Regions from separate parts of the Paenibacillus sp. FSL R5-0908 genome, predicted to be linked through region 1. Evidence: riboswitches for the same ligand, from Rfam matches in the RefSeq annotation. Region 1 holds a riboswitch; each other region holds the start of a gene.
The links. Region 1 has a riboswitch for cyclic di-GMP ahead of MKZ09_RS23480 (thiamine pyrophosphate-binding protein). Riboswitches for the same ligand answer to the same signal wherever they lie in the genome.
Positions count from the first base shown of each region.

Region 2: it holds a riboswitch for cyclic di-GMP, as region 1 does, so the genes downstream of both, MKZ09_RS03025 (choice-of-anchor A family protein) here and MKZ09_RS23480 (thiamine pyrophosphate-binding protein) in region 1, are expected to answer to the same signal.
Region 3: it holds a riboswitch for cyclic di-GMP, as region 1 does, so the genes downstream of both, MKZ09_RS03850 (transglutaminase-like domain-containing protein) here and MKZ09_RS23480 (thiamine pyrophosphate-binding protein) in region 1, are expected to answer to the same signal.

Region 1 covers NZ_JBBOUV010000001.1:5,143,991-5,154,564, forward strand. The annotation lists gene MKZ09_RS23465 (SDR family NAD(P)-dependent oxidoreductase) at 1-613, opposite strand, end outside; gene MKZ09_RS23470 (helix-turn-helix transcriptional regulator) at 773-1,729, shown strand; gene MKZ09_RS23475 (methyl-accepting chemotaxis protein) at 1,851-3,101, shown strand; cyclic di-GMP riboswitch class I at 3,276-3,372, shown strand; gene MKZ09_RS23480 (thiamine pyrophosphate-binding protein) at 3,528-5,168, shown strand; gene MKZ09_RS23485 (carboxymuconolactone decarboxylase family protein) at 5,179-5,547, shown strand; gene MKZ09_RS23490 (hypothetical protein) at 5,755-6,105, shown strand; gene MKZ09_RS23495 (ketoacyl-ACP synthase III) at 6,160-7,152, shown strand; gene MKZ09_RS23500 (DNA-binding protein) at 7,229-7,444, opposite strand; gene glpK (glycerol kinase GlpK) at 7,459-8,952, opposite strand; gene MKZ09_RS23510 (ATP-binding protein) at 9,071-10,507, opposite strand; gene MKZ09_RS23515 (response regulator transcription factor) at 10,508-10,574, opposite strand, start outside.
Region 2 covers NZ_JBBOUV010000001.1:644,590-655,163, forward strand. The annotation lists gene MKZ09_RS02985 (hypothetical protein) at 341-619, shown strand; gene MKZ09_RS02990 (undecaprenyl-diphosphate phosphatase) at 715-1,518, shown strand; gene MKZ09_RS02995 (hypothetical protein) at 1,746-1,961, opposite strand; gene MKZ09_RS03000 (SDR family oxidoreductase) at 2,424-3,245, opposite strand; gene MKZ09_RS03005 (MarR family winged helix-turn-helix transcriptional regulator) at 3,259-3,672, opposite strand; gene MKZ09_RS03010 (hypothetical protein) at 3,884-4,336, shown strand; gene MKZ09_RS03015 (ASCH domain-containing protein) at 4,426-4,839, shown strand; gene MKZ09_RS03020 (hypothetical protein) at 5,039-5,431, opposite strand; cyclic di-GMP riboswitch class I at 5,928-6,018, shown strand; gene MKZ09_RS03025 (choice-of-anchor A family protein) at 6,127-8,505, shown strand; gene MKZ09_RS03030 (alpha/beta hydrolase) at 8,653-9,588, shown strand; gene MKZ09_RS03035 (NusG domain II-containing protein) at 10,408-10,574, shown strand, end outside.
Region 3 covers NZ_JBBOUV010000001.1:837,008-847,581, reverse strand. The annotation lists rRNA gene MKZ09_RS03860 (23S ribosomal RNA) at 1-574, opposite strand, end outside; rRNA gene MKZ09_RS03855 (16S ribosomal RNA) at 808-2,365, opposite strand; gene MKZ09_RS03850 (transglutaminase-like domain-containing protein) at 2,733-3,542, opposite strand; cyclic di-GMP riboswitch class I at 3,556-3,636, opposite strand; cyclic di-GMP riboswitch class I at 3,711-3,793, opposite strand; gene MKZ09_RS03845 (class D sortase) at 3,913-4,572, opposite strand; gene MKZ09_RS03840 (GtrA family protein) at 4,675-5,082, opposite strand; gene MKZ09_RS03835 (glycosyltransferase family 2 protein) at 5,069-6,049, opposite strand; gene MKZ09_RS03830 (phospholipid carrier-dependent glycosyltransferase) at 6,145-7,923, opposite strand; gene MKZ09_RS03825 (glycosyltransferase 87 family protein) at 7,913-10,168, opposite strand; gene MKZ09_RS03820 (NCS2 family permease) at 10,477-10,574, opposite strand, start outside.

The sequences.
Region 1 (10,574 bases):
CCTCTGTCCTCATCCAGCCCGGAGTGAGCGGAATAACTGCAATGTTGTCCTCTTTAAGCTCATTCGATAACCCGTAGGCCATGCGCACAAGTGTATTTTTAGAAAGATCATAATAGAAGTTTCCTAGATATTTGTAATGATCCCAAAAGGTTGTATGGATGATTAGACCGCCAGCTTTTGCCTCGCGCATTAAAGGTATTGCGAAATAATTTGTTACCAATTGCGCCCTCACACCCGCATTAAACATATTATCCCAGTGCGCTGTAGGAAGCTCCCAAAAAGACTTCTGCTCAATAGGCAAGTCATTCCCGCCCCATACATTATTGACTAAAATATCAAGCCGCCCTTGCTCTGAAGCAATCTGGCGAATGACTGCCTCTGTCTCCTGATCTTTTGTATGATCACATCGTATGGCGCTGCCGGACCCTCCCTCTGCTTTTATTTCCCTAAGTACGTTATCAATGCTCCGCTTGCTATGCTCTGTGCCAGAAGCCTCTGTCGTTCTGCCCGTAATATAAACGAATGCACCTTTCCTTGCCAGCTCCAATGCAATTCCTCTACCAGCACCTCTGCTGCCCCCGGTGACCAATGCTACTTTTCCTTTTAAAGTCATGTTCTCAATCCTTTCTACACTTGTTTTTCTCTAAATGTTCTGTATTTAATCCTTACCTTATATAAGTATAATTCTTTAATATGACATCAACTGACATATATAATATAATAATTTATTAAGAACTAGCTAACATTTATTAGGAGGAGGAGTGTTCACTTAATGAGAGCCGATCGTTTGTTATCCATCTTACTTTTGCTGCAAAATCGTGGAAAGATGACGTCCCGTGAGCTAGCCCAGACCTTAGAAGTGTCTGAACGAACTGTGTTTAGAGATATGGAAGCCTTATGTACAGCAGGAATACCGATTCTTGCCGAACGGGGACGCGAAGGGGGTTGGATGCTCACAGAAGGTTACCGAACCTCGTTAACGGGTATGAAGCCCTCAGAGATTGCTACTCTGCTGTTGTCCGCAGACTCCTCGATTTTAAAAGATCTGGGTATACAAAACGACTTCTCTTCTGCCGTGCTTAAGCTGGAGGCTGCTTCCCCATCCAGGCCGAATAATCCAGCCAGTTACCTGAGCCAGCGCATTCATATTGATGGTGCCAGCTGGCACCCTTCCGACGAGACGTACCCGTTTCTATCTATCCTGCAGGAAGCTGTTTGGGAAGACCATAAAGTGAAGATCACTTACCCACGGAACGACGAGATGAAGGAGCGTTTCATTGAACCTCTCGGGTTAGTCGCAAAACGTGGAGTTTGGTATGTAGTGGCACGAACCGAGGGTGAAATGCGGACTTTTCGCGTGTCAAGATTAATACAAGCTGAAGCAACTAATGAATCATTTGTCAGACCTGAGGTTTTTGATTTAAAAAGCTACTGGGAACAATCGACTTCAGCTTTTAAAGCAGCACTGCCAAAATATGTAGTGAAATTAAAGGTGAATGAGTCTATTCTTAAAGAATTACAACGTGAAAGATATGTAACTATAACTTTAGTAGAACCCTCTGCTAATACTGGGTGGATGAACGTAGAGGCCGAGTTTAATACTATAGAATCTGCCTGTCGTATCGTACTCTCTTTCTCTCCTTCAGTTATTGTTTTAGCTCCTACCGAACTAGTAGGGATGGTAAAGTCTGCTATTAAAACAATTTCCACAATATATGAGGAATTTTGACATGAATTCTAAATATCTACTACTTAAAGAAGATTTATGACACTTCTCTATAGACCAATGACCTATAAATCCCCTATAATAACACCATTACATAAAATTTAATAAGGGGGACATTTTACCAATGAGCTGGATGCACAAACTTCCGTTAAAACAAAGAATTGTTGCCGGATGTTACCTCGTTGCCGCACTGTTTGCTATTCCTGTCTTAGTTACGTTAATGATTCTAGGTCAATTTCTCGTAGGAATTATACTAGTAGTTGTTCTTGCAGGTCTGACTTTACCTGTTGCTCGCTTCGTGGAGAGAACGCTTACATCTTCTTTTGATGATATTGCTAATGTATCTCACAGTATTTCGAAGGGGGATTTCACTAGCAGAGCGGACGAAAACGGTTCAATGGGTGACGTAAGCCGCTCCTTTAACACAATGATTGATAAGCTCAAGAAGATTCTGACCGATGCATCACAGATCACCCGTCAAGTTATGGATGCAAGCCGCGGAATCGAAGATAAGAACCAGAACCTGAAAATTGTCATGGCACAAGTAGCCTCTTCCTCTACTGAGCTCGCTCTTGGTGCAAATGAAATATCTACGGATATCGCTGATATGACAGAATCCATTAAAGACATTGAGACCAAAGTATCCAATTATACGAACTCCACCAAAGAAATGAACAGACGTTCAATACATACCTTAGAACTTGTTGAGCAAGGGCGCCAATCCGTAGATACACAGGCTGAAGGCATGCGTAAAAACATAGAGGCTACACAAAAAGTGGCTGATACTATTGAAGCTCTTTCACAAAATGCCCGCGGGATTACGATGATCACCAAGACCATCACAGAGATCGCTGAGCAGACCAACCTGCTGTCACTGAATGCCTCCATCGAAGCTGCTCGTGCCGGAGAGCATGGTCGGGGTTTTGCCGTTGTAGCTCAAGAGGTTCGCAAGCTTGCTGAGGAATCTACGGCATCCACAAAAGAAGTATTCGGTTTGGTCCGCAGCATTGAGTCAGATATTAAACAAGCCATCGATAATATCGCCATCAATGAAGAGGTCGTGCAGGTTCAGAACGAAATGATCACACAAACTGCCCATATTTTCGCACAAATTGTACAAAGCGTGCAGTACATTACCGAGCAAATCTCTTCATTCTCTGCGGAGAGTGATCTTATGCTAGAAAGTGCCTTGAAAATTTCGAGTGCAATCGAGAATATCTCAGCAATCACCGAAGAAACCGCTGCTGGCACAGAAGAGGTATCGGCGGCTATGAATGAACAGATTAATGCCCTGCAATCTGTTGCAGAAGAAACGGAAAAAATGACCCAGGCCGTATTTAATCTGCAAAAAACCATTCATATCTTTAAATTCTAGTTCAAAACTATCAACTGCCACCTAAGCTGAGTCTTAGGTGGCAGTTTTTTTCGCGAGGCAAAACTTCATCTCTTGGACAAGACTTTCGTCAAATTTCGAGTTTTTTTAGCGGATTATGTTGACAAAAATTAATGAGGAATATATTGTAAAGGAAAATTATTCTTATCAACTATAAATTAATATTGGCAAAATCCTCGAAAGAGGATGACGCAAAACCATGGATCTACAGCCTCATTTTTTCGTTTGAGGCCATGATTGCCAGGTTGCAGAGGAACCAGGACGGCTGAACTATTGTTCAGTCTTAGCGGCGCCTTATGCCACCAACCTGTGCTTACTATAGAGCACAGGTTTTTACTTTTTGAGTATATTGATCTATCGTATCTATGCGATAGATTAATAACTAATATATATCAAAAAACTTGTGAGGTGTTTCTTTTGAAGACAGTCGCAGATTACATGGCGGAAGCACTACGTAACCTTGGAGTCACCCATTCTTTTGGGATCATTGGCAAATCGATTTGTCCAATAGTTCTAAAGATGGTGGATTACGGTATTGAATTTATTCCCGGCAGACACGAAGCAAGCTCCGGATTCGAAGCAGCAGGATATGCGCTGAAAACAGGTAACCTAGGCGTAGCATTTGGTACTTCGGGTCCTGGGGGAACTAACCTGCTTACAGCAGCAGCACATGCGAAAGCTAACAACCTACCTGTCCTATTTATTACTGGCCACCAATCCATTACAGAGCTTGGAATTCCTCAATGTCAGGACTCCACTTCTTTTCTGGCTGATTTAGCTGATATGTTCAGACCTGCCACCTTGTTCAGTAAATTGGTTGAACGTGGGGATCACTTTGGTACTATTTTTAATCATGCGATTTCTGTGGCCCTGACCAAACGTGGTCCTGTTCATCTTTGTATTCCTTTTGATGTACAAACTGAAGTATTGGAAGAATGCAATATAGTAATCCCAGAAAGAGAGTCTCTAATTAGTCAAGCTAATATCGATAGAGTCATCGATGCTATTCAAGCTGCTAAGAATCCTTTGATTATTGCGGGTAAAGGAATTAACCGCTCCGGAGCACATAAAGAGCTTGTTCAACTCGCAGAAACTTTTAATATTCCTGTAGTAACCTCTCCTGGTGGAAAAGGGGCTATAGTCTGGGATCACCCACTCTATCATGGTCCTATTGGCGTTGGCGGTTCGACCCACGGGGACGATTTATTAAATAAAAGCGATTTATTTATAGTGCTTGGATCACGTTTAAGTGATATGACCATCTGTAATCTTAAACGGGAGAATCATCCAGCAACTTTAATTCAATTTGATATTGATCCAACCTTTGTCGGAAAAATACTATTGTCCAAAACGATCCCGGTCACTGGGGACCTGCGCGATAATTTGGTGCACTGCCTAAATCATATTGACCCAAGCACAATCACCAAACGTGATGCTTTGGCCGATGCTGATTATTCAGAAGAGCTTCCAACCCTCAAGAATCTTTCCCTTGCTTCGGTAATGAGCACTTTAAGTGATTTAATTCCTTATAATAATTCAATTTTCGTTGATGATGGAAGTCATGGATTCCACGCTGCAAAATGGTACAAGGTTAAGAAACCGGGCAGCTTTGTTTTTGATGCTTATTTTGCTTGCATGGGTAATTCGATCGGCATGGCTATTGGTGCAAAAGTTGCAGCTCCTGAAGAAACGGTCCTCTGCATTACAGGTGATGGTTGTTTCATGATGCTCGGCGCTGAGATTAACACCGCTGTCTGCAAAGATATCCCTGTCATCTTTATCGTGGTCAATAATAAGCAACTAGATATGGCTCTTAAGGGTATGGAGAAAACCACAGGTCGTATCGATGGAACTCTATATGAAGTACCTATGGACGCCGTGAAATTCGCTGAATCTCTAGGTGCTAAAGGCTACAAGTGTGAGACAGCGGATGAATTCACAGCTGCAATTAAAGATGCGGTAGCTCTAAACCATGTTGCCGTTATTGAACTACTAACAGACCGTGATGAAGTCCCTCCGACTGCACACCGTACTTTGAACCTAAACTAGGAGGCTAACCATGAAGGAAAATATCAACAGTGGTCTCAACCACTTCACGAATCTATCAGGAGACTATGGCGCAAAAGCACTAGCTCCAATTAAAGACCACTTCCCTGACTTGGCTGAATTTATTATGGGGAATGCCTATGGCGATATTTTTCAACGTAATACTATAGCCCCTGACTGGAAGGAAATCGCAGTCATTTCATCTTTAATTTCAATGGGTCAATTCGAACAGCTGGGTGTTCATTATGTCATGGCCCTTCGTGTTGGAGTCACCGTAGAACAGCTTAAAGGTATTCTATTACACTTAGTACCCGTTATAGGGGCACCTAGAATCATCACAGCTTTTAATATCCTGCTTGCAACCATAGAAGAAATCCAATAATCCAACAGTTCGACAACAATATACAAAATTCGACTTTATTATTGCACACGCTTGAAAAATATGCCTATAATAGAGTCGGAATATCCCATTACTTGCTGTATAGTGTCGAATTTTGACTTTTATAAAACAGCTAAGTGGATATACATATGGCTGGATATTGCAGTCGAACTGTTTTGGACAAATTCAATCTATGGGAGAGATTTAGGCATGGGAAGTTTCGTTTTGAAGACAGACACTGCAAACAAGGTTATTAACATTGAGTTGGATGGAACATTTTCTGAAGAAGATGGTCTAAAATCTATTCAAGCTTATCAACAAACTATCAATCCAATTACTCCAGCTGACTATGAACTAAAAATCGACTGCAGAAAGCTAAATGTAACTGCACCAGATGTTGTACCTCTTTTAGAAAGCTGCTTTGTAATGTTTAAGAATGATGGATTTGTAAAAGTAAATCTAACGCTTGAAAATAACCCGATCCTCAAAATGCAGCTTTCCCGTCTTGGCCGTAAAGCTGGACTCGATAACATCGAGATCATTTCTGCGGTCACAGTCTAGATCTTTTAATCTTAATATGTAGGCCACATCTTACTGCTTTCCTGGAGGCGTATTATGACCGGAATTCGTATTAAAGGCATTGATATCTATCATCCCAGCAATATAGTTGGTAACGACTTTTTCATTAAGCATTTTGACGAAAAAGGCATTGATATTCGAGGTCTATTATCCGCATTAGGTCGTATTACACGGTATAGTATTAAGGATGCGGATGAGAATTCCCTTACGATGGCTTTTGAGGCTGTCCGGAATGTTCTGGAGAAAAGTGGTCTCACAGGTGCCGATATCGACCTTATTGCCTATGCAAGTCAAACTCCTGAGTATATCTTTCCTACCAACTCATTAATGATTCACCGTTTGATCAAAGGCGCATCCCATACAATCTGCATTGACAGCAATGCTAATTGTGCGGGTATGACGGCTTCTGTGGAACAGGTTAGCCGTCAGATGCAAGCGAATCCTAGGATTAAACGAGCATTGGTAATCGGCTCCGATTATGTAACCCCTCATGCCGATAAGAATGATCCGGTCTACTACGCTAACTTTGGTGATGCAGCGGCGGCAGTCATTCTTGAACAAGCTGAGGATGCGGTCGGTTTCATTGACTCTATCTACCAAACGGATCCATGTGTTTGCGATAATTCCAAGTTCCCGTGCGCAGGCCTGGCTAAACTGGGTAAACAAGGTGTAGCGGCTGGAGAGTTTAATGTGAAGTTTATTCCTTTTGATGATTCCATTTGCATAGATGCTGCTTCTGAGTCTATTCGTACTCTACTGTCTAACAACAATATCGCGCCTGAAGCCATTAAAGCAGCCTGCTTCTCACAGTTTTCATTGCCTAATATCTTAGAGATGTGTGAGAAAGTCGGCATTGATCGCAATGTAGCGGTATACATAGGAGATGAATTCGGATATACCTCTACGAGCAGCCCATTTATTGCTCTACATAAAGCTGTAACTACTGGAAAGATCGAACGTGGTGATAAAGTCCTGTTCTGGACAGTGGGCGCCGGTTGGCAAAATGTAGCATTTGTTATTGAATATTAGGAGCTATATAACAAAAAGCGGCAAGCTAGGGATTCACCTAAGCTTGCCGCTTTTTAATATAAATATGAACGCAACATCAGGACTTACTTGCAAAGGTGAGCCCCTTTTCCGCGAGGGCACTTCGTAATAGAACGATCGCCTTTGGCCCCAATCCATGTAGCCGCAGAAGCTCTGCCTCCGTAAGCTTGCTGAATTGTTGAAGCTGAACATATCCAGCCCCATGCAGGGCTCGAAGCGCCGGCTTAGATAGTCCGCCCGGCAGATCAGATTCTGTTCCGTTAACCATAGACATATACAGCCCCTTTATTACTGATATCCTTCATGCTTCTCCCAACCCATAGTACGCGCTACAGCGTCCTTCCAGGCATTGTAACGACCTTCCCGCTCAGTTATACCCATCTCAGGCGAGAAGACCCTCTCAGCCTTGTTGAAGCTCTCTAGCTGGGCACGTGTCCAGACGCCGGACGTTAACCCGGCCAGAAGCGCCGCACCCAAAGCTGTTGTCTCCGCATATGTTGTTCTAGTAACCTCACTGCCCAGGATATCAGACTGGAATTGCATCAGCAAATCGTTACGCACAGCTCCGCCATCCACACGAAGGCCGGTCAATGGCATGCCTGCGTCTTTTTCCATAGCTCCTATTACATCTCTGGATTGAAAGGCTAAGGACTCCAATGTAGCTCGTACCAGATGTCCTGAGGTAGTGCCTCTAGTAAGGCCAAATATGGCTCCACGGGCATACATGTCCCAATAGGGTGCCCCCAGTCCGGTAAACGCAGGCACAACGATAACCCCTTCACTGTCCTCTACTTCCCGTGCTTTATCTTCTGAGCCTGCTGGCTCCTCTATAAGACCAAGCCCCTCCTGCAGCCACTGAACGGCCGCTCCGGCCACGAACACACTGCCCTCGAGAGCATAATAGAGTTCATCTCCCATACCCCAAGCTACAGTGGTCAACAAGCCATGGCTGGAGGCTACAGCTTCTGTGCCTGTGTTCATTAGAATAAAGCAGCCTGTACCATAGGTGTTTTTGGCACTGCCGGGTTCTAGACAAGTATGTCCAAACAATGCAGCCTGTTGATCTCCAAGTACAGAGCGAATTGGAATGTCCGCTCCGAACCACTGTTTGTCTGCTACTCCAAATTCGCCGCCAGACATTCTTACTTCTGGCAGGATGGCACGCGGAATACGAAGCTCTTCCATTAGCTCTTCATCCCAGCACCGTTCATGAAGATTGAACAGCATCGTACGTGAGGCGTTGGTAACATCAGTGACATGTACGGCTCCGCAAGTAAGTCTCCAGATTAACCAGCTGTCGATCGTCCCTGCTAGAAGTTCACCTCGATTCGCCCGTTCTCGGGCGCCATCCACATGATCCAGTATCCAGGAGATTTTAGTAGCTGAGAAATAAGCATCTACAACAAGGCCCGTCTTGCTCGCAATAACTTGCTCCAGCCCTTTACTTTTAAGTTCTTCACATTGCTCTGCAGTACGCCTGTCCTGCCACACAATCGCAGGGTATATCGGTTTGCCCGTTATTTTATCCCAGATTAAAGCTGTTTCTCTCTGATTGGTTATTCCGATGGCAGAGATCTCCTCAACTGCTATGCCACCCCGCGCAATCGCATCTCTTGCCGCTGCGAGCTGTGACTCCCAGATTTGCTCAGGGTCATGCTCTACCCAGCCTGGATGGGGGAAGGATTGTTTAACTTCATATTGACCTTGTGAGACCCATTTAGCCTCCGTATCGAACAATATGGCTCGTGAGCTGGTAGTACCTTGGTCTAAAGATAAAATCATTCTATGCCCTCCCAAGCAAAACCTACAAGATATGTTCCACGATGAACAAGATTAATGTGTTTGTTTCAACAAAAAGCACCTCTGCTGTCAGAGGCGCTATCACACATTGTGTTTGGAATTACTGTTTTTCGACAGGAAGTCTTAGCGTAAAGGTTGTACTTTCGCCTAGTTTGCTTGAAGCTGAGATAGTCCCGTGATGCGACTCTACAATATTTTTAACAATCGCAAGCCCAAGTCCCGTTCCACCCGATTCTCCCCGTACACGCGCCTTATCAGCTTTGTAGAAGCGGTCGAATATATACGGCAGATCCTCTGGTGGAATTCCAACCCCTTCATCCTGAATTTTAATCTCAAGATAACGACGGCCTTCTAATACACAAGTTCCTGTATGAACCGTGATTTTTTTGCCACCCTGTGTATGGCGAAAAGCATTATCGAGTAAATTGGTTAAGACTTGTTCCAGTTTATCCTCATCCGCTGCCTTCAGAACAGCAATATCGCTCTCTTGCTGTAGGTGAAGATGGATATCGCGCTCTTTCGCACGTACAGAAAATTTACGGTAGACTCGTTCCAGCAGTTCGTTCATGTCCACCTGAGCTCTCATCATATCCGTATGTCCGGCTTCCATTCGGGCAAGATCAAGCAAATCCTTAACCAGACGCCCCATACGCAGTGATTCGTCATGAATGACCTGGATCAGCTCACTGCTTTCTTCGGGGGATGAAGCCATCCCGTCTAATAAAGCCTCACTGTACCCTTGCATCATCGACAATGGAGTGCGGATTTCATGGGAGACATTAGCTACGAAGTCTCTGCGCATCTTTTCCAGACGAACCTCTTCCGTCACATCCCGCAGTACAGCAACTACTCCCCGGATGCTGCCTTCAGAATATAACGGTGCCATATGAACAGACCAGACGCCCTGCCGCACATGTACATTAGAGCGGTCATCGCCACCTTGCTTCAAGGTGCTTAAAAATAAAGGACGCAAGGGAGGAGGAACACTGCTCTCAGCCGTTTCGGGATGAAGCTCAGCATCACTCGCATGTTCCCACTGCAAATCGCTCCAGCTCTCTAGCAGAGCTTGTCCGTGCGGATTGGTCAAAATAATCTGCCCTTCAATGTCAAAGGTGATCACAGCATCGCTCATACTGCGCAGTACGCTGGACAGATGCCCCTTCTCATGATGCAGACTGCGAATATTCTCTTCAAGCTCCTCAGCCATATGGTTAAAGGAAGTCGCCAACTGGCCAATTTCATCACTTGTGACAAGCGTAAGCCTTGTTCCGTATTCGCCCCGGCGAATGTTATTCGCAGCTTCAATGACACGCTGCATCGGCTGAGTGATTTTGGTAAACAAAAATAACGCAAAAAATGTCGTCAAAGAAAATCCGATCATACAAGTATACATAAATAAACGCTTGATATCTCCGGAATTGGCAAAGTTACTGTCTATGTAGGGAAGCAAAAATAACCCCAAGGTAATAAGCACGACAGCGACCAGGCAGATGATCGTAACCCACAGTTTGCCGACAAGACTTCTCCAGAAGTTCACTTATTTAGGTACCTCTAGTTTGTAGCCTACGCCCCATACGGTCGTAATCATCGCTGCGGATTCCGGT
Region 2 (10,574 bases), 4.5 Mb from region 1:
AGACACCACAAGGTGTCTTAGTACAGATACTTTTCGCTCGAATTTCACGAGCTCGTCAGTGAACTGAGTTCATAAGCAAGACTGGCTACGGCTAACAGATGAAGAGATAAAGTAATATCAATGTTAAAATGTGCGGTAATATTAATTTTCATAGATAACCACGCTCCTAAAGTATAAATACACATAAAGAAAACTTTATAAAGCGCTTGGCCTGCCATCATCAGTGCCAGGTAGCCATCCTGTACAGACGCCTTAGCGTTTCGACAATAATATTATACTTAATATTTTGTGTTTTGCAAACCAAAGACCCCCATATCCTTGGTCGGGGTGGCGGTTCTGTGTGGTTTCTCAGCGCTTTGGAATCATGATGGTGATTGAGGCTCCACGCACGCGGCCGCAGAATGATCAGATGGAAGTTACGTTTCGGTATTCATATCTGCTGCATGCTCCGAAATTGATTATCCAAAATAACGGGCAGCAAGTTCAGAAGATTAACGGATTTTTTATTGATCAAGGTTTAATGTTTGATTCTGTTGTTATGCTAACGGGAAATGGTAGTTTAATAAAGGAGTTACTTAAGACTGGAATAATGAGCAATGTGACAATTATGTCATTCTGAATTGAATATTGTTAGGTTAATCGATGGGGAAGTTTACGTGTCTCCCTTATACTGGAAATTAAATGATTTTATTTCCGTAAGGGGACAATCCAATGATGACTGACGTAATTAAGGCAATAATACTTGGCATAATAGAGGGCTTAACTGAATTTTTACCAGTATCATCTACTGGACATCTTATTTTAGCAGGCGATTTGCTTAGCTTTGAGGGTGATGCTGCAATAACTTTTAAAATTGTTATTCAGTTGGGTGCAGTGATGGCAGTTCTAATTCTTTATTGGAAAAGGTATTTGGAGATTGGGGTTAATATGATTAGAATGGATTTTTCCAAAAGCAAAGGATTAAATGTCATTCATATGATTTTGGCTATGTTACCAGCATTAATCCTATATCTTCTCTTCAAGGACACAATAAAAAGCCAATTATTTGGCCCAACCCCTGTTTTGATCGGTCTAGTTGTTGGTGGTGTGTTGATGATCATTGCAGCGCGGAATAGGCGGACTGAAACCGCTGGTACTATCGATGAGATTAATTATAAACAGGCTTTCGGAATTGGTCTGTTCCAATGCTTGGCGTTATGGCCGGGATTTTCGAGATCAGGTTCGACGATTTCAGGTGGCCTGTTGCTTGGCACTAGCCAAAAAGCCGCTGCAGATTTTACATTCCTTATTTCCGTGCCAGTTATGTTTGGTGCAAGCTTGTTGGATTTGTACGATAGTCGTGATTTGCTGAGTTCTGACGATTTGCTTCTAATGTTAATTGGCTTTGCGACATCCTTTCTTGTGGCAATGATTGCAGTAGTGACGTTCATCAAACTGATTAAGCGACTTCGATTGGAGTGGTTTGCTCTATACCGGTTTGTTTTAGCAGCTCTCTTCTATTTAATTGTCATACAGTAATTGGATTAGTTAATATGAACATCATGGGAAAGAAGCTTTTAAAAAGGGTTATACATCATATCCTGCACAGATTGAACTAGAGGTTCAAAACAAGGGGAAATCACCAAACAAGACAAAGCTCATGTAATCTATGAACTAAGGAATGAATTTTCGGTGAAAGCACTTCTACAGCTAGCCGTTATCCCTCGTTTGTTTCTTCTACCATCAGTTTAAGGTGGGACTTTTGCTTACCAAGTATTATAGTTCGACTGATACTTAACATGTTTGTTCTCATAGCTCTCATTGGGGTAATCACGTCTGACAGACTGCAAGTAGCCTGAAATTGCAAATGCTGAAATAAGCCCCCCTATAATTCCTGTGATTAAGCTGAATGTTGAAAATCCGAATGTGGCAACTACACCAATGGAAGACAATGCTACAAGCAATAGACTGAATATTTTCATCTTTATACACACCTCCATTTTGTATATGTAGTAATTTGAAAATTAAGATTGATACGTTACTATATTTGATCGGTTTCGATAAAAAAATAATATTTCAGCAAATCTTTAGACGGGCTTCATACTTATTTAAGCTATGAGGATTATAGTAAATACATAACCCCCTTATAAAATAGATCTAGACCCTGCCGGAAGTTGGTGGGGTCACTTTTTTGCACAGAGTAAATTTATAAATATGGATTTCTCCTTAAATCTATACAAAGAAGCGCCGCCCCTTTTGGAGACGCCGCTTCTTTATAGTAGATTCTATTCTTTTGCTCAATTCTTGATTTTGGTGATTTTTTTGGCGGTAACTTGTGCAGGGAATGAATCATCACTTACTTCAAAAAACACTTTAATCTCATCGCCTTTTTTATATTTAGAAGGTGCAACTTTCCTGATGGTTTAGCCCAAAAACCTCCATGATTAAACTAATTCGTACTTATAGTCATGTGCAAATTCTTTGAATGTAATGGGTCTTTTACCAAGTAATATTTCTAAATCAGGCGTGGTTTTTTTGGCTAATCCAATTTTTGCTGTGAAGTAAATTCCAATCATAACAGTAACAAATTCTTTTTGGATTCCTTTTGTTAACATTTTATCTCTAAACTGAAGAACGGATGGATTAACATATTTGATTGTTTCTCCTAGCTCTTCAGATAAAATTTCAGCTACTTCATAGTAATCTAGCGCTTCAGTCCCCGTTAACGAGTAACCTTTATTTTCATGACCATTCTCAGTTAGGACTCTAGCTGTTACAGTACCGATATCACGAACATCGATAAAGCTAGTCTTGCCTTTTCCTGCGGGTACATAGATCTCCTTTTCTTTACGTAGCTCTTCCCCATGTTGAGCAATTAAGTTTTGCATGAAGAAACTTGGGCGTAAAAAAGTATATGGAATTCCTGATTTTTTAATGATTTTTTCTATTTTATGGTGTGGAACAATTGGGTTTTTCTCTACGCCCAATAGGGATAGAAACACAATGTGTTCAACTCCGACTTCCTTTGCGATATCTATGAGAGGTTGGAAATATTTTTTTGAGTCAGCTATATGAGGAGGGCGCAGTAAAAATAATTTTTTCACTCCTGTTAACGCTGGACGAAAAGAATCAGCATTTTCAAAATCTAAATAAACATACTCACTGTCCTTTCGATGGGAGGCAATTTTAAAAGGTGTTTCACTTTTCCTTAGTTCGTTAACCACTTCACGTCCTACATTACCGGTTGCCCCTGTGATTAGAATCATAAGTTTCACTTCCCTAACTAATATTTAAATAGATCGTTTTAAGCACGTTCATAAACGTGGACATTTCTTGTTCAGAAATATTTTTAAGTGCGTTATCCATGATTTCGTCACTAAGAACTTCTATTTGATTCTTAATTATCATTCCCGAATCTGTAATGAATACAAGATTTGATCGTTTATCATTTGGATTATCTCTAATGTCCAGAAGCCCTTTTGCTTTAAGTCGCTCGAGTATACCCGTTATTGTAGGGCGATCCGAGTAAGTTCGCTCTGCAATCATAGCTGGAGTTGTTCCTTCTAAATGAATAGATATATCTTTTAATACGGCCCATTGAGGAGCTGTTACATTATAAAGTAAAAGTTTTTTTGTTAAGCTTTTTTTCATTTCAAGACTTACTCTTATTAATAACTGTCCTGGGTTGTCCATAAATTAATTCCCCTCTTTACATAGTTTGTACACTAACTATTTGATTAGTATACAAACTATATTCTCCTTTATCAATTTTAATTATTTTATTTGTTTAAATTGGGGGGAGTTACAGGTGAATGTCTATAATATTGATATTTAGAACTTTTGTTTGTATATAATAAAAATGAATGTTCTTATAGCATACATTAAGTTTTGGGAGGGGAATATTATGATAAAATATGGATTTCAGTTTTCGTTGAAAGGCCTTTTATTATACACTTTACAGCTACTTCCTAATATAATCTGGATGTTAGTGCCTCCTGCAAATAATGTGCTTACTGGAAACAGTTCCACCCATAAAACATTGAATATTATAGAAGGATTGTTTGGAGTGTTGACGGTTATTCTTATGGTTGTTCTGATAAACAAAGGCGAAGGAAGTAACAGCAACCTTTACATTGGACTAGCAGTTTTGTTTTTGGCAGCCTATTATATTTCTTGGATGCTCTATTATAATGGGGTGGTTGCTCCGTGGTTACTGATACTAGGAATTGCAAGCATGCCGCCTTTGTATTTCTTTTTCGTTGGACTTTGGATGAAAAACTATCTCCTCCTCGTTCCATGTGCTATTTTTGGAATTACCCATATTTTGATTACTAGCATGAATTTTTTGAGACCATAAATTATACTTATGAATTACTGTGACCATACTCTGAATATGCAAGCCTAAGGTGATCGTTTCAGGGTCATTCGTAGGAGAGGATAATTATCATGCGGTGTATAACAATACGGCAGCCTTGGGCGACCTTAATTGCTCTTGGTGAAAAAGAGTTTGAAACTCGTTCATGGAGAACAGCCTACCGCGGCGAGTTAGGCATTCATGCCGGGATGCGGATCGACAAAAAGATTTGTGAACAGGAACCGTACAAATCAGTATTGGCGAGACATGGCTATACAGCGAATAATTTGCCGACAGGAGCTATTATTGCTACAGGTCAGCTCGCGGGATGTTATGTGGTTACTCCAGAGGTGGATTTAAGGGAATGGATCAATGGGAACGAATATGATTTTGGCGACTATAGCGAAGGACGGTTTGCTTGGAAGCTTGAAGGGGTTCATCCATTAAGCCATCCGATTCCAGCTAAAGGTCGGCTAAGCTTGTGGGAGCACTCTAATCACTTCTGAACGGCGAACAATATTTTTAATGTAATTTTTATGTGCCTATCAGCTTTTTTTCAGGTTCGAGGTATATATTAGAGACACCAAACACCCCCCAGTGTTTTGTGGTATATCTCTCTCAGGTCTTGCCAACTCCCATGGTAAGGCCTATTTTTTTGTTCACTAATTGATTGGGGGGAGAGAGCGCAGCGGCTTCTATACAGCTTTACTTAATCTGGTACTGTTCTTCGTAACTCTTAAAAGATGAAATATCCAGCCCTAGGTATCTGCGCATATGGATGGCAGCCTGAGCCGCAACAATGTCATTCAACAGCAGCATTCGTTCGTGATAGCCACGACATATATACTTGGCTTCAATTCCCGTATTAAGTCTGTTTTGCTCATACACCTTGATTCCCCGTCTTCTCATTTCTGCACGAACATCCCTTAGATCTGTTGTAGCTACTGCAGCAGCTGTTCCAAGCACCTCCAGATAAGGGGCGGGTGTTCGTAAGTGTGTAGATAAAATGGCGGAGTCCCGTTCGAAAGCTGATAAAATCATCGGAAGCAATAAATAAGATTTCACCAGCATGTTGTCCCTGCTTTCTGCTCTATGCATGAATCTCATCACCTCTAATAGGAACGTATATTCGTATTCTACCCCGATATTCCAAAAATAATCAATGGTATTTCTAAACAGCTTATCCAATGTGATTAAATTCACAACTAAATAACGAAGAATAAATTATATTAAAAATTGTAATAATAAAAATTAATATATCGGACGCACATAAAGGAGAATTATGATGGAAAAAGAGGGCAGCCTCCAGCGTGGATTGTTTTTTGGTTTAATTCTGAGTGTTCCCTTATGGATATCCATATTGGGCTATATACAGTTACTTTAAAATTTAATGAAAAACCTTATGCGAAGCGCCTTTAGGCGCTTTTTTTGTGTGGTACTAATGCGGGGGGATTATCGAAAGGAATTGATTGACAATTGTGGGTGTCGGGCGCTAAACTGTTATTAATTCAAAAGTATTAAAAGTCATAGACTGTTATTGGATAGAATGCTTCAGCTACCAGTTCTGGACTTGCAGTGTAATACATATATATAGTCATGATAATAGCAAACCGTCTGAAAGGGCGGGACGCAAAGTCCAGGAGTCTAAAGTGTCTTAAAGGCACAATGACCGTCCGACTGCCATGAGAAGGGAATTCCACTTCTTTTTGGCGGTCTTTTTTGTTGTTAGGTCCTTTAGAGTTTCTGGTAATTATTCTGATTAATATAAATCATAGTTTTAGGAGGTGTGCCATTTGAAAAGAAGAATAAAACCGTTACTCTCGCTTGTATTAGCTGGGATTTTGACGGTAGGTAGTGGGCTTTCCTCATTGGGAGCTGGAGTTGCTGGAGCTAGTAGTTCTTCTACATTGGGAATTGCAGCGGTCTACAACGTGTTTATTCTAGGGGATATAACAACAGTTTCGGATACGGAAGGAAGGTTTGCTGCTGGAGGTAACGTTAACTTAACCAACTATAGTGTTGGAGATAGGTTGAACGCTGCAGAGGTTTCCCTGACTGACACACTTGTTGTTGGAGGGAATCTTACTTTCAACGGAGGTACTGTTTATGGGAATATCGTGTACGGGGGAGATTTTTCAGGGAATGTAACGCTCCTCAAGGGTGGTACAAAAAGACAGGGGAGTACGATTGACTTTTCAGCCGTAGGTCAGTCTTTGAAGGACAAATCAGCAGAACTTGCAGCATTGCCGGCGAATGGAACAACAGTGTACCAATATGGCAGCCTTACCCTGACAGGTACAGATCCTGCGGTCAATGTTTTTAATGTTCCAGGAGATAACGTCTCTAATACCTACGGAATTACAATAAATGTTCCTTCAGGATCTACTGCAATTATTAATATTGATGGTTCTAACGTAAAAATGAAAAACTTCGGATTTCTACCTAATAACGTGTTGAACAGCAAGAAAATTTTGCTTAACTTTAGCCAAGCTGCGTATCTTGATATGGCAGGCATAGGTGTAATGGGAAGCATACTTGCCCCCTATGCTCATGTTGATTTTATTAATGGTCAGATTAACGGTACTTTAGTGGCGGCTTCACTCAAAGGTACTGGTGGTGGTGAATTTCACCACTATCCATACGATGGTGATGAACCTGGACCAACGCCGACACCAACGCCGACACCAACGCCAACAGTGACACCAACGCCGACACCAACACCGACACCGACGCCGACAGTGACACCAACGCCGACAGTGACACCAACACCAACGCCGACAGTGACACCAACACCAACGCCAACACCGACGCCGACGCCGACAGTGACGCCAACGCCAACGCCGACAGTGACACCGACGCCAACACCATGTCCCACGCCGACAGTGACACCAACGCCGACACCAACGCCGACAGTGACACCAACGCCGACACCAACGCCGACAGTGACACCAACACCAACGCCGACAGTGACACCAACACCAACGCCAACACCGACGCCGACGCCGACAGTGACACCAACACCGACACCAACACCGACGCCGACAGTGACACCAACACCGACACCGACGCCGACAGTGACACCAACACCAACGCCGACACCAACACCAACACCGACGCCGACAGTGACGCCAACACCAACGCCGACGCCGACAGTGACACCAACGCCGACAGTGACACCAACGCCGACAGTGACACCAACACCGACGCCGACAGTGACACCAACGTCGACACCGACACCGACGCCGACACCAACGCCGACAGTGACACCAACGCCGACACCGACGCCGACGCCAACACCGACGCCGACAGTGACGCCGACACCAACACCGACAGTGACGCCGACGCCGACACCAACGCCGACGCCAACAGTGACACCAACGCCAACACCAACGCCGACAGTGACACCAACGCCGACACCAACGCCAACACCGACGCCGACGCCAACACCGACGCCGACAGTGACACCAACACCAACACCGACGCCGACACCAACGCCGACAGTGACACCAACGCCGACAGTGACACCGACACCGACAGTAACACCAACGCCGACGCCAACGCCAACAGTGACACCAACGCCGACGCCGACACCAACGCCAACGCCGACAGTGACGCCGACACCAACAGTGACGCCGCCTGAGGCAACACCGACACCGACGGTAACGCCTGAAGCAACGCCAACACCGACGGTAACACCAGAAGCAACACCGACACCGACGGTAACGCCAGAGGTAACACCAACACCAACACCAACGGTAACGCCTGAGGCAACACCAACGTCGACACCAGAGACTTCGGTGTTCCCGACACCAACGCCATCATCCGTAATTGGCACTATAGTTCTTGCAGAAGATCCTGTGCCGCTTGGGCCTGTAGCTTCGCCGACACCAGCGCCAGTACCAACACCAACACCAACACCAACACCGTCGAATAGCACAGAAGTACTTGTTGATGATGATGAGATCCCATTAGGTCCGGTACCGGCAGTGACACCAACACCAACACCTGATGAAATCATCGTAGTAGACGATACGATCCCATTAGGTAAGCCACCTGTGAAGGAATTGCCAAAGACGGGTGAATCAAGTCCTGCACCTTACTATGTAGCAGGTTTAGGTTTTGCACTTATCGGATTATTAATGAGAACCAAGTTCTCCAAAAAGAATAAATAATAAACGGTAGAGCAACATAGAGTCGCTTTCGGGGGGTGTCCCGATGGCGGCTCTATTTGTATGTCATGATTGCGATAGTTTGGTGCATTCTAAGTAGATGGTATACTCTTGTTGCAAAAGAAATGAAGAGGGGATGGCGAAGGCGAATTGATATGGTTCATTATTAGCGCTGTAATCATCATAGGGATTCTAATCTATGTGGGATTTTTCTTCTATGGTATTGCTATTAAACGAGCGCCAAAGGTATTTCTAAGTAATAATCCTAATCTGAAGGCTGATCCTCCGGTTGCCGGAGCTTCTTGGGGGGAGGGGAAGGATTGGGTCTCTCGCCAGAGCTTTGAGAATATTGAGATCGTATCTGCAGATGGACTTAAACTAAGAGGTTACTTACTCCAATCTAATCGTGCTGCGGGACGCACAGCCATTCTAGCCCACGGTTATTCAGGTAAAGCAAAGGATATGGGGGCGTACGCCAAAATCTACTACGAGAACTTAGGCTTTAACATCCTAATTCCCGATGCAAGAGGGCATGGAGATAGCGCAGGGGATTACATTGGTTTTGGTTGGCCGGAACGAAAAGATTATTTGCAATGGATTGAATACATGATTAAAAAGACTGGACCCAGTGCTCAAATTGTGCTTCACGGTGTTTCTATGGGCGGCGCTACAGTGCTAATGACCTCAGGGGAAGATCTTCCGCCGCAGGTAAAAGCTATTGTTGCGGACTGCGCTTATACCTCAGTAAAAGCACAATTATCTTACCAACTACGACGCATGTATCGCTTACCAAGTTTCCCTTTCGTACAAAGTGCAAGTCTAATTACCCGCTTGAAGGCGGGGTATGGTTTTGGTGAAGCCTCTGCATTAAAACAAGTGCGGAAAGCGAAGGTTCCGATTCTTTTTATTCATGGGGATGCGGATAACTTTGTACCTTTTGCTATGATGAATGAATTGTATGAGGCATGTCAGAGTCCAAAAGAGAGGCTCATAGTACCGCAAGCGGGGCATGGATTGTCTTATGATACGGATAAGGCGGGGTATATAGATGTAGTAACAGCTTTTGTAAGTCGATATGTAAAATAAGTCCTGAACGTAGACAGCGCCCGATATCCGCTAGGTAGCGGTTATCGGGCGCCTATATTTTTCCACACATGACGTAGTCCTTGAATAAGGAACGTACCGTCATGCTTTCTCGTTATATTCATCCCCCGCCGTTCGTGAGTAACGGGTGTCTTGATTCCTTGTTATTTCCAGCAGCCGTGTGGCGAGAATAATCCTTCCAATACGACAAAAGCCCTACCTCTCTTTTGCCCTTGCGGCTCCATTGACCGCGCCAGTGTGAATCGGAATGCTATATTTCGAATTTAATCTCATAAAAAGGAAGAGTACTGCAAGAAAACATAAAGCCTCTTTGTCCAAAATGCCGATGTGTATAATAGTCGGCCTGACATCTTCTTGGTGGGGATATTCAATATATCGAAAAACAAATACCATATAAATATAACACACTATTGTTTAAAAGGCAAATATAATAATCAATTCCAAGATAAGGTTTATTTGATTCTAGAGAGAAACAAACCTCGATAAGGAGCGCTTAGATTTTGAAAGTAACTTAAATTGGGTTAATTGTGAATTATTCCGGAAAAGCTAGTAAACCAGAGGAGATGGGCGATCTCGGTGCAAATGGGCTAAAATGTAAGTTGGGTATTTTTGCAAACGCTACAAACTACAACTGAAAATACCAGAGACGAATGGGTTGTGTCTGCTGGGGTTATTTTGCGTGCCTATTTTGTGAACAGCTCTCTAAAACTGACAATAAACTCCAACATTGATTGAAGGATTGAGGGTAGACCGTTATAATTAATAAGTCTGGATTTTAATTAAAAAATAAGGGAGATTTTTATGAAACGCGCAGATGTGTGGCTGATTTCCATCGTATTGATTGCTGCGCTCGCTTTTCTCGTACCGAGATGGTTTTCGGACAATGATGACAAAGGTGGGGCCGGTAAAAATCTCATAGCCAATGTAACGGTGGACGGTGAGTTATTTAAAACGGTAAAGCTTACAAA
Region 3 (10,574 bases), 4.3 Mb from region 1:
TGTAAGCACACGGTTTCAGGTTCTATTTCACTCCCCTTCCGGGGTGCTTTTCACCTTTCCCTCACGGTACTGTTTCACTATCGGTCGCCAGGTAGTATTTAGCCTTAGCAGATGGTCCTGCTGGATTCATACGGGGTTTCACGTGCCCCGCACTACTCGGGATCCGTCTCGGAGAGAATACAGTTTAGGTTACAGGGCTTTTACCTCTATCGCGGGCCTTTCCAGACCTCTTCACCTACCATATTCCTTTGTAACTCCATGTGAGACGTCCCACAACCCCTAAGAGCAAGCTCTTAGGTTTAGGCTGTTCCGCGTTCGCTCGCCGCTACTGACGGAATCACTATTGTTTTCTCTTCCTCAGGGTACTTAGATGTTTCAGTTCCCCTGGTCTGCCTCTACATTTCCTATGTATTCAGAAATGAGTAACTGCGAATTACCACAGCTGGGTTTCCCCATTCGGACACCCCCGGATCAAAGCTTGCTTACAGCTCCCCGAGGCAGTTTCGTTGTTCGCCACGTCCTTCGTCGGCTCCTGGCGCCTAGGCATCCTCCGTGTGCTCTTATTAGCTTAACCTTGATTCTTCCGAAGAAAAATCTCACTAATAACATTTACTTGTTTGCACAAGTTGCTAAAAGATGTTCTAAAACGCAAATTCGTTTCGGTATCCAGTTTTCAAGGATCAAGTCTTACTTGAGAGCTTAAACTCTCAAAACTGAGCAACGAGTGAGTAACAGGCCTAAACCTGAGTTTGTGGAAGTTAAACTTCCGATTTGAATGTTCTCATTGCAGAGAACGATTCTCCATAGAAAGGAGGTGATCCAGCCGCACCTTCCGATACGGCTACCTTGTTACGACTTCACCCCAATCATCTACCCCACCTTCGGCGGCTGGCTCCCTTGCGGGTTACCCCACCGACTTCGGGTGTTGTAAACTCTCGTGGTGTGACGGGCGGTGTGTACAAGACCCGGGAACGTATTCACCGCGGCATGCTGATCCGCGATTACTAGCAATTCCGACTTCATGCAGGCGAGTTGCAGCCTGCAATCCGAACTGAGACCGGCTTTGATGGGATTGGCTCCACCTCGCGGCTTCGCTTCCCGTTGTACCGGCCATTGTAGTACGTGTGTAGCCCAGGTCATAAGGGGCATGATGATTTGACGTCATCCCCACCTTCCTCCGGTTTGTCACCGGCAGTCACTCTAGAGTGCCCAGCCTTACCTGCTGGCAACTAAAGTTAAGGGTTGCGCTCGTTGCGGGACTTAACCCAACATCTCACGACACGAGCTGACGACAACCATGCACCACCTGTCTCCTCTGTCCCGAAGGCCGCTGCTATCTCTAGCAGATTCAGAGGGATGTCAAGACCTGGTAAGGTTCTTCGCGTTGCTTCGAATTAAACCACATACTCCACTGCTTGTGCGGGTCCCCGTCAATTCCTTTGAGTTTCAGTCTTGCGACCGTACTCCCCAGGCGGAGTGCTTACTGTGTTAACTTCGGCACCAAGGGTATCGAAACCCCTAACACCTAGCACTCATCGTTTACGGCGTGGACTACCAGGGTATCTAATCCTGTTTGCTCCCCACGCTTTCGCGCCTCAGCGTCAGTTACAGCCCAGAAAGTCGCCTTCGCCACTGGTGTTCCTCCACATATCTACGCATTTCACCGCTACACGTGGAATTCCACTTTCCTCTTCTGTACTCAAGCCACCCAGTTTCCAGTGCGACCTCAGGTTGAGCCCAAGGTTTAAACACCAGACTTAAATAGCCGCCTGCGCGCGCTTTACGCCCAATAATTCCGGACAACGCTTGCCCCCTACGTATTACCGCGGCTGCTGGCACGTAGTTAGCCGGGGCTTTCTTCTCAGGTACCGTCACTCCGGTAGCAGTTACTCTACCGGACGTTCTTCCCTGGCAACAGAGCTTTACGATCCGAAAACCTTCATCACTCACGCGGCGTTGCTCCGTCAGGCTTTCGCCCATTGCGGAAGATTCCCTACTGCTGCCTCCCGTAGGAGTCTGGGCCGTGTCTCAGTCCCAGTGTGGCCGTTCACCCTCTCAGGTCGGCTACGCATCGTCGCCTTGGTGGGCCGTTACCCCACCAACTAGCTAATGCGCCGCAGGCCCATCCCTCAGTGACAGATTGCTCCGTCTTTCATTCTTCTCTCAGGAGAAAAAAGAAATTATCCGGTATTAGCTACCGTTTCCGGTAGTTATCCCAGTCTGAAGGGCAGGTTGCCTACGTGTTACTCACCCGTCCGCCGCTAAGTTACTTTGAAAGCAAGCTTTCAAAGTAACTCCGCTCGACTTGCATGTATTAGGCACGCCGCCAGCGTTCGTCCTGAGCCAGGATCAAACTCTCCAATTAGTATTGAAAAGAGCGATATGCTCATTTTGAAACATCTGACGAGAAAATTAATTCTCTAATTTTGGATTTCACTTGCGTGATTTCCTACTCACTCGTTGTTCAGTTTTCAAAGATCAAGTTCTCGTTGGCGCCGTTTAATGTCTCAGCAGCAACTCTTATAATATATCATGTTGTTTTCAGAAATGCAAGCTTTATTTTTCGAAGCTTTTTATCAGCCTCGTCTGTATCGCCTGTACGCTGTCTAACAACGCTTACCTATAATACCCCAACTATTAATAGAAAAGCAACCCCTAATATAAAAATAAACAACTAGCTTAATGATTAAGCTAGTTGTTTATTTAATATCGTTATGATTCTAGCGATTAATTTAATAGTATTTTGCCGCAGTATATTTGCTCGAGGCTTTAATTAAATCAGTTTTCTTATCGCTCTTTGCAAGTCCTGCATCCACTGTAGTATCAATGGTAACCCACTTCCCATTAAGCAACACTTCATTCCATGCATGATATTGCGTAACGTAGCTTGTATTCCCCATTACCAACTTAGCAGGAACATCTACACTCCGCAGCATTGCGGCAAAAAGAGAAGCGTAATCATAGCAAATCCCTTTTTTAGTAGTCAATGTCTTATCGATGCTTGGAATATAATCAGTAGTTACACTATTAGCAAGAGAGTAATCATATTGTACATTCGCAACTACATAGTTATAGATCGCTTTAACTTTCTCTTCGTCTGTTGTTTTGCCTTGTACTAATTGTTTAGCTTTGACAATCGCTTTATCAGAAGAACTCCATTTCACATTCTGTACGGAGCCCAAATATACGGAATTCGAGTCACTCATGGTTACGTCTACTACTTCGGAATATAACGCTTTGTATTTATTGCCGGTTGTGTTCTCCAGAACAGAAACCTTATAAGTCCCATTTCCTTGTTGCAAAGGGAAGTCCTCAGCTTGTCCAGAAGCATACAAGTTATAAGTATAGCTGCTGTTATCTTTGGTGATCATGAGTTTGATTCTTTTATCTTTCGGAATATCATAGTTAATACCAATAACACCTTGAGCCACTTTGGATGTAATCAACCAGCTGGCATCTGCACTTGCAGCTTGAGCTGTACTTACCGGAACTGAAGTCATTAAGACGAACAACGCCACCAGCATAAAATAAACCTTTTTCACGGATAAAACTCCTTTCGGTAGCTGGCTGCCATCCTTTCGGGAAGGCCCTTTAGCTTTGCGTCCCTACCTTTCGATAGGTTTGCCGTTATCGTATAAGCTCTATCTGTTCTAGCTTTACTAGATATAATTGATAGAATCCATTTGAAACAAACAAAAAAAGCCTCTTCATTCGGTAGCTGGCTGCCATCCTTTCGGGAAAAGGCCCTTTAGCTTTGCGTCCCTACCTTTCGGAAGGTTTGCCGTTATCGTGTTTAGCTTTTATAGTATAATACTATCATATTTATAGATGTGAACAAGACCTAATTTACTAGATTACCCATTATTTTATAGATATCTCCCGGTATTTGTGTTTTCTTGTCATTCACTATTCTCATTTTGTTAATTTGGCATGAACAATCAGCCGATGCGTTGGATTCACTAGCGGATCACATGTAATTAAAGTAAGAATCTTATCCTTGTCATTCCCGTCAAGAACAGAGACATCACTCGGATCTACAACAGAAATATCATACACCTCATAGTTAAACACCAGATCACTAGTCTTTACCGTGATGACATCCCCCACAACAACCTCATTCAATCTGTTAAACAAACGACCCGTAGTTCTAGCCCGATGCGCCGCGATTGCAGCATTTCCGATCTCTCCAAGGGGTGCCGTTTCTTTCATATGGGCTGCAGCATGTTTCATATTAGCTTTTGTAGCCCCTTCTAATACAGGCAGCTTCAATTCAATCTTATCGATTTCAATTAGTGCGATTACCTTGCCACCGACTTCAATCTCCGGTTCAGGCTTTTCTGTCTCTTGGGGTTGGGGCTGTGCCTGGGCATCCAGAACCGATTCCTCTGCTAACAGCTGAGTAACTTCAGCATACCTGCTCTTCAAATCTGGTTGGGGTGCACTATCGGCAGTGCTTAGTTCAGCCGTTTCTAATAACTTCTCCTGCTGCCTGTCGTTGTACCATTCGTTAGCTGTCGGATATAACATGATAAGTATCCCAGCCAGTATGAGTAGATAGGAGAATTTACGCAATGTTATTCACCTCCGTATATTGTTTTTATGGATATATACAAATCAAGCAGAAACAGTTACTTGCCTTTAAGCATAGCAACTCCTTCTGCCTGAAATTAATGTTTAAAATACCCATTTACGACTTCCAAAGAAATTGATGATCACCGTGATAAAGGTAACCAGCACCTTAGAGATCAAGACTTGAATACCTAGTTTGTCTGTCAACAGATGCATTAACAGCAGTGATATTCCGAGAACTACCAGATTCAGCACGATAAACTTGACCAGCTGCACGCGGTCGAAGCCTTCTTTATTCCCCCGGTTGCGATCACGAAAGGTAACTTTTTTATTCAAAATAAAGCTATTCGCCGTACCTGCACTATAGGAGATCACCTGCGCCAATGCGTATACCATCCCTAGTGAATTCAACAATGTAAAAATCACAAAATCAATCAGCGTATTGAGTAAACCTACGGCATTAAATTTGAGGAACTGTATGAATGCAGCGCGCAAGTTCTTATCTGACATCATTGTGATCCTTCCGGCGGTCCAGTTGTTCTTCGTTCTGGTAGCCTTTAGTCTCACTAACAATATATAGCGGTCTATCTTTAGACTCGTCATAAATCCGTCCGATATACTCCCCAATCACACCCAACAGCATCAGAACGATACCGTTAAAGAGCAGATTGACGCCTACAATGGAAGCCCAGCCCGGAACCGTCCAGGAGGTGAAAAATATCCTTTGAAACAAGACGAAAAATAAATAGAGAAAGCTAGAGAATGAAAGGAAGAATCCAATATACGTAGCAATCTTAAGCGGCTTATGTGAAAAAGAGGTGATGCCATCTAACGCAAAACGAATCATTTTCTTCAGCGGATATTTGGTTTCTCCGGCAAAACGTTCTTCCCGTTCATATTCCACCATAGTCTGCTTGAAGCCAACCCAGCTCACCAAACCTCGGACATAACGGTTCTTTTCTTTAAGTCCCCGCAGGACATCACATACCTTACGGTCAATAAGACGGAAATCGCCTGTATCCGTAGGAATATCCACACTTGTCATACTGCTGAGCAGGCGGTAAAAAAGCTTCGCGGTGACCTTTTTGAACATCGTTTCTCCGTGGCGCTTCAGGCGTTTCGCATATACAACGTCGTAGCCCTCTTTCCACTTCTCGATCATTTGCAAAATGACCTCCGGAGGATCCTGAAGATCAGCGTCAATAACAACAACCGCTTGACCTTCGGCATAGTCCATGCCAGCTGTAATCGCTACCTGATGTCCGAAATTACGCGAGAAGTCAATCAGCTTGACATGCTCGTCTCGTTCACAAATCTCCCGAATCATCTGGGCGGAACGATCACGACTGCCGTCATTGACGAAGACCAGCTCATAAGTATCGCCGCACTCGTCCATTACTTTTTTCAAACGTTCATAAGTATGGCTAATTACTTGCTCCTCATTGAACATGGGTACAATCACACTATATCTGGCTTTCACCTTTATTCCTCCTACAAGCTTTTTGGAGCGTTACATCCATCTATACTTCATAATAACGCTGCATACATAAACTTATTTTATAGATTTTATAAATCCTAGAAAACCCAAGTAGGGAACCAACGCAGCATATCTTTCACGTAATCTCCACTGACCTGCATCCCTGACAGTACCGGGTAGAAAGCGATAAAGAGCAGCAAAGCAACGGCTACATAGACATACTGTACGTAACGGGCCTCAGGGAATTTACTATCCAACAACTTCATTATATATACAATACCAAGAATCATAAATGGTACCATAGCAAAATAATGGTAAATAAACGTTTCTCTTGGGACAAGCATCCACGGAACATATTGCGAGAAGAAGGCGATCCAGATCATGTAGAGGTTCTTATCTTTACGTTTCAGCGTAATCCACAGCGTTGCCAGCATCGCAAAAATACCCGTCCACCAGATAAGAGGATTCCCCATAGTCACTATACTGCTGACCTGACCTTCCGGCAAACCTTCACCGCCGCTAAAGAACCAGACCGGTCTCTTCATAAACGGCCATTGCCACCATGAGGAAGCAAAAGGATGTGTAGCTACAAGTTGGCTGTGGTAGTTGTACATGTTCTTTTGGGAATCAATCAAACCTTTTATAGTGAAGCCCTCTGCTGATGCAGATAACCCCGGTACAAAAGATAAGCTATAAATAATTACTGGAATAATTACAAAGAACCCGATACAACTAGCCAACGTAATAATAGTCTTTTTCCAAAAAGAATCTACTGCTTCACGACAGGTGCCCAGCAATTCCTTGTCTTTAATCTTCCCCTCGGCCAGCAGGCGTCCGGAGGCTTGGTATTCTCTGTAGCGTTCAAAAAGGGAGATAGCCAGCATAATGGCCAGCCCTGCTCCTCCATAGAGCACAATCCATTTCGAAGCTACGCCGATTCCGAAGAATAAGCCAGACCAGAATAACGGAATTAATGTTTTTCTTAAAGGCTGCTTGTAGAAATTCATTGTGTAATACCGCTGCATAAAATAGAACATCAACATAATGAAGAATACTCCGTATACGTCAATCGTGGAGATTCTTGTCTGTGTGAAATGCATGAAATCCAGTGCAAACAATCCTGCCGCGAGGGCGGCGTATTTGCTTTTCTTAAACAAACGAAGCGCCATTACATATATGAGAGGTAACATGGCAACTCCGAACAAGGTTCCGATAATACGCCAGCCGAATGGATTGACTCCGAACAGCTCCATACCTATGGCAATCAAAAGCTTGCCAAGCGGTGGATGCGTATTCTCGTAAGGCACTATCCCGTGTGTATATTCATAAGCTGTTCGCGCATGATAGATCTCGTCAAAATAAGTGCTATTCATAAAGTTAGAATATTCCGGAATGAGCGACTGCTCGTCAAAAAGATTAGCCGCTGCTCCTCTTTTAGGAACTGCGTTAGCATCCGGTGTCACACCGGCAATAGGAAGAGGTTTTCTTTCTCCCCCCTGCTCATAAAAGGCCATTTCGTTCAAAGTGAACCCTGGAGATGTAACTGTAAACTTCACATATCTCGCAGTAACGTTCAGGGGTTGGCTTTTCCAGATGAAGACATTCCCGACATCCTCACTGACATCCATCGGACTGCTCCAGACCTCAGGATTGTCGCTGAATTCCAGCTTGAACTTCCCCGTGCCCACGCCCCCAAAGATATTGACCCGTTCCAATGGTTTACTCTGCCCCAAATCTACATAGAAGCTTTCACCACTGGCAGCAGGCTCCCATAAGGTCTCTGGAGATTTAGTAGAGCCAAGATTATATAAAGCAAGCGCTGCGTAAACGGCCGTAATAGCTATTATGCATATCCAATCTATACGCTTAAACTTCATCGTTAAATCGCCCTCCCTTCTGATGCGGTTTAATTTGCCCGACAACTCTCAAATCTTCTTCATATTGTTCTTCCGGTGTAATTGGTGCTGGAAGAGGTTTTATTCCCTTGCGGACATACACATCGTATCCGATATTCAGCATATAAAGCAGTAATGCTAGATTAGCTATAGCAGTCACTAATACGATTCCGTCTGCACCCGGGCTAACATCTGCATTCAGGTGGGACAAGGTGTACGCCACATTGATGTATTGCGTTAAGCTGAATCCGAGAAACAGCGATAAAAAGCGGCGGTCCTGACTTTCTATATAAGTAAACAAACAAAGAATAAGAGCAGGGAACATATAACGTTCATGCATTTTGGTGCCAAGCACAAAGACCACTACTATAAGCACCATCCCGATAAAATAGGATTTGGTCAGGTCCAAGCGATCCTTTTTAAAGGAATAAAATGCCGCAACAGCTACAGCCACTAAAATAAATATGAAGCCCCATACACGGTATGGAATGCCAAGCCAGGTTAGATCAAGGGATGACCACATCGGATCAGTCAGTGCATACAGATTAAATGCATTCACTGAAGAATACGGATAGGAAGATAACGTACTCTTGTAAAGATCAATAATCCCTACCAGACCTCCGTTATTCCAGAAAAATGGTGCCGCAAGCAATCCGAAGATCCCTAATCCATACAAAGCTCCGAATCCAAGCTGCTTCCAAGCGCGGTGATGATAAAAAGCAAACAACAATACCGGCGTGAATATCAACGCTTGCGGTTTAATTAGCGTCGCTAAGGCAAACAAAATTGCGGAGTGAACAAACTTTTTGTTCGCAGCGCCATGGATACTGAGCAGCAGGAAGATCAAAAAGAATGAATCCGCTTGTCCCCAAGCCGCTGAATTAATAAGTACCGCTGGATTAAACAGAAACAACAACATTAAGCCGAAAGCTATTCCGGTGCCGAGTTTTTTGCGTGACATTTGATATATGAAGTAGCCGAGCACCAAATCAGAAAGGATCGCAGGGAGCTTGAAGAGCAAATTCTCTCCACCTGAGCCCTGAGTGAATCCTAAAACGCCACGAACGGCGCTAAGCACGTACAATATGTACAAATAGCCAGGAGGATAATCGGCAAAATAACCTTCTTCATAAAATTTGCCCGGACCTAAATCCACCATACGCTGTCCCCAAGAAATAAAGGTATTCATATCATTCTGATATCCTTGCGCGGTAAGACCAATCCACACCCTCAGGATAAAAGCAATTCCGATGGCAATGCTCAGCCATTTGGAATAAATATTCTCAGGCTGCTTCATAAGCTTCTCACTACGGAATGCCTTAGTATAAAGCACTGCAAAAAACACGCTAAACAGCGCTGAGATCAGCAACATCTTAGTTGGAGATACTTTATGTGGAGTGTCTGCCTTTTTGTCGCCGGCATCTGGACTAACCGCTGCACTATCCAGCGAAATGACGTTAGCCCCTTCGGGAGCCGCGTCTAATTTTTCTACAGCAAAATCATCAAAATAAGCCTTACCTTGAATCAAGCTAGAGTAGCCGCCCAGACTTGCGCCTATGCCAAATGACTTCTGCTCCGGTCCTGTCTGGCCGATATATTCAAGATACTGCCATTCACCTGCCGTATCAGTTACGCTGGGATACCCCCCGCCTACTCCAACGGCAAGAATGTTGGCGCCCATTCCCTCGCCTGCTGTACTTACTACCTTGATCCATCCAGAGATTCTATAATAACTATTCGGCGTAGCCTCAATCGTCTGCACCCATTTCGAATGATTGGGTTCGATATTCTCAATGACTGCCGCCTTGCTGCCGGAATGGACTTCCTCCGATTGGATTGAAAGTAGGCCTGAATTATCTCCTGAAATCCACATATCCTTAGTCCAGTTAGAAGGCGCATCATCTCCCCCCTCCTCAAAGCCAGGGTTCTGTAATAGATTTCCCTCTGCATAAATGCTTGTTACAGGAAGCACAAACAATAACAGCATCAATACAGTCATTACGGCCGCACGTGTACTCTTGATCATCGTCCCAACCTCACCTCGTCCTATATTCATCTTAGTCCAGCCAAAAGCATATACCTTCTGAAAAACAGCTCCCGAATTAGTGTATTTCACCGTTGCTAAGAAATCATTTGGATTGATTTTCTCATAAAAGAGCATATAAATATAGGGCATGTTTACCTTATCTGGATCGCAAACCCTTTCATCCACAATACTCCATTCCATAGGATCGCCCTAAGCTTCAAGGCTCTTATATAGACTCTTATATAGAATAGAAGAATCGCAGTAGCTAAAGCAAATGCCGGAGCAAAAAAAACAGAGATCAGGATCAAGGTGGGGAACAAATTGGACTCTAACACCAAGGCTGCCTCGTCCTGAACATCACCTCTTCAACAATATAATCTAAAACATAGATGATGAAAAGCTAGAAACATAGACTAGCCTGAATGGTTAAGTGCCAACAAAAATATAAAAAAAGGGCCCCCTCAGTTATGAAGGAGCCTTTGAATGCACATCTGTATGCTATATATGAGTTAGCCCGCACTACCAAGAAATACATAACGGAGAATAATCAGAATAGCAAGTACCCACATCATCCAGTGAATATCGTATTTTTTCTTGCCAGCAAGGT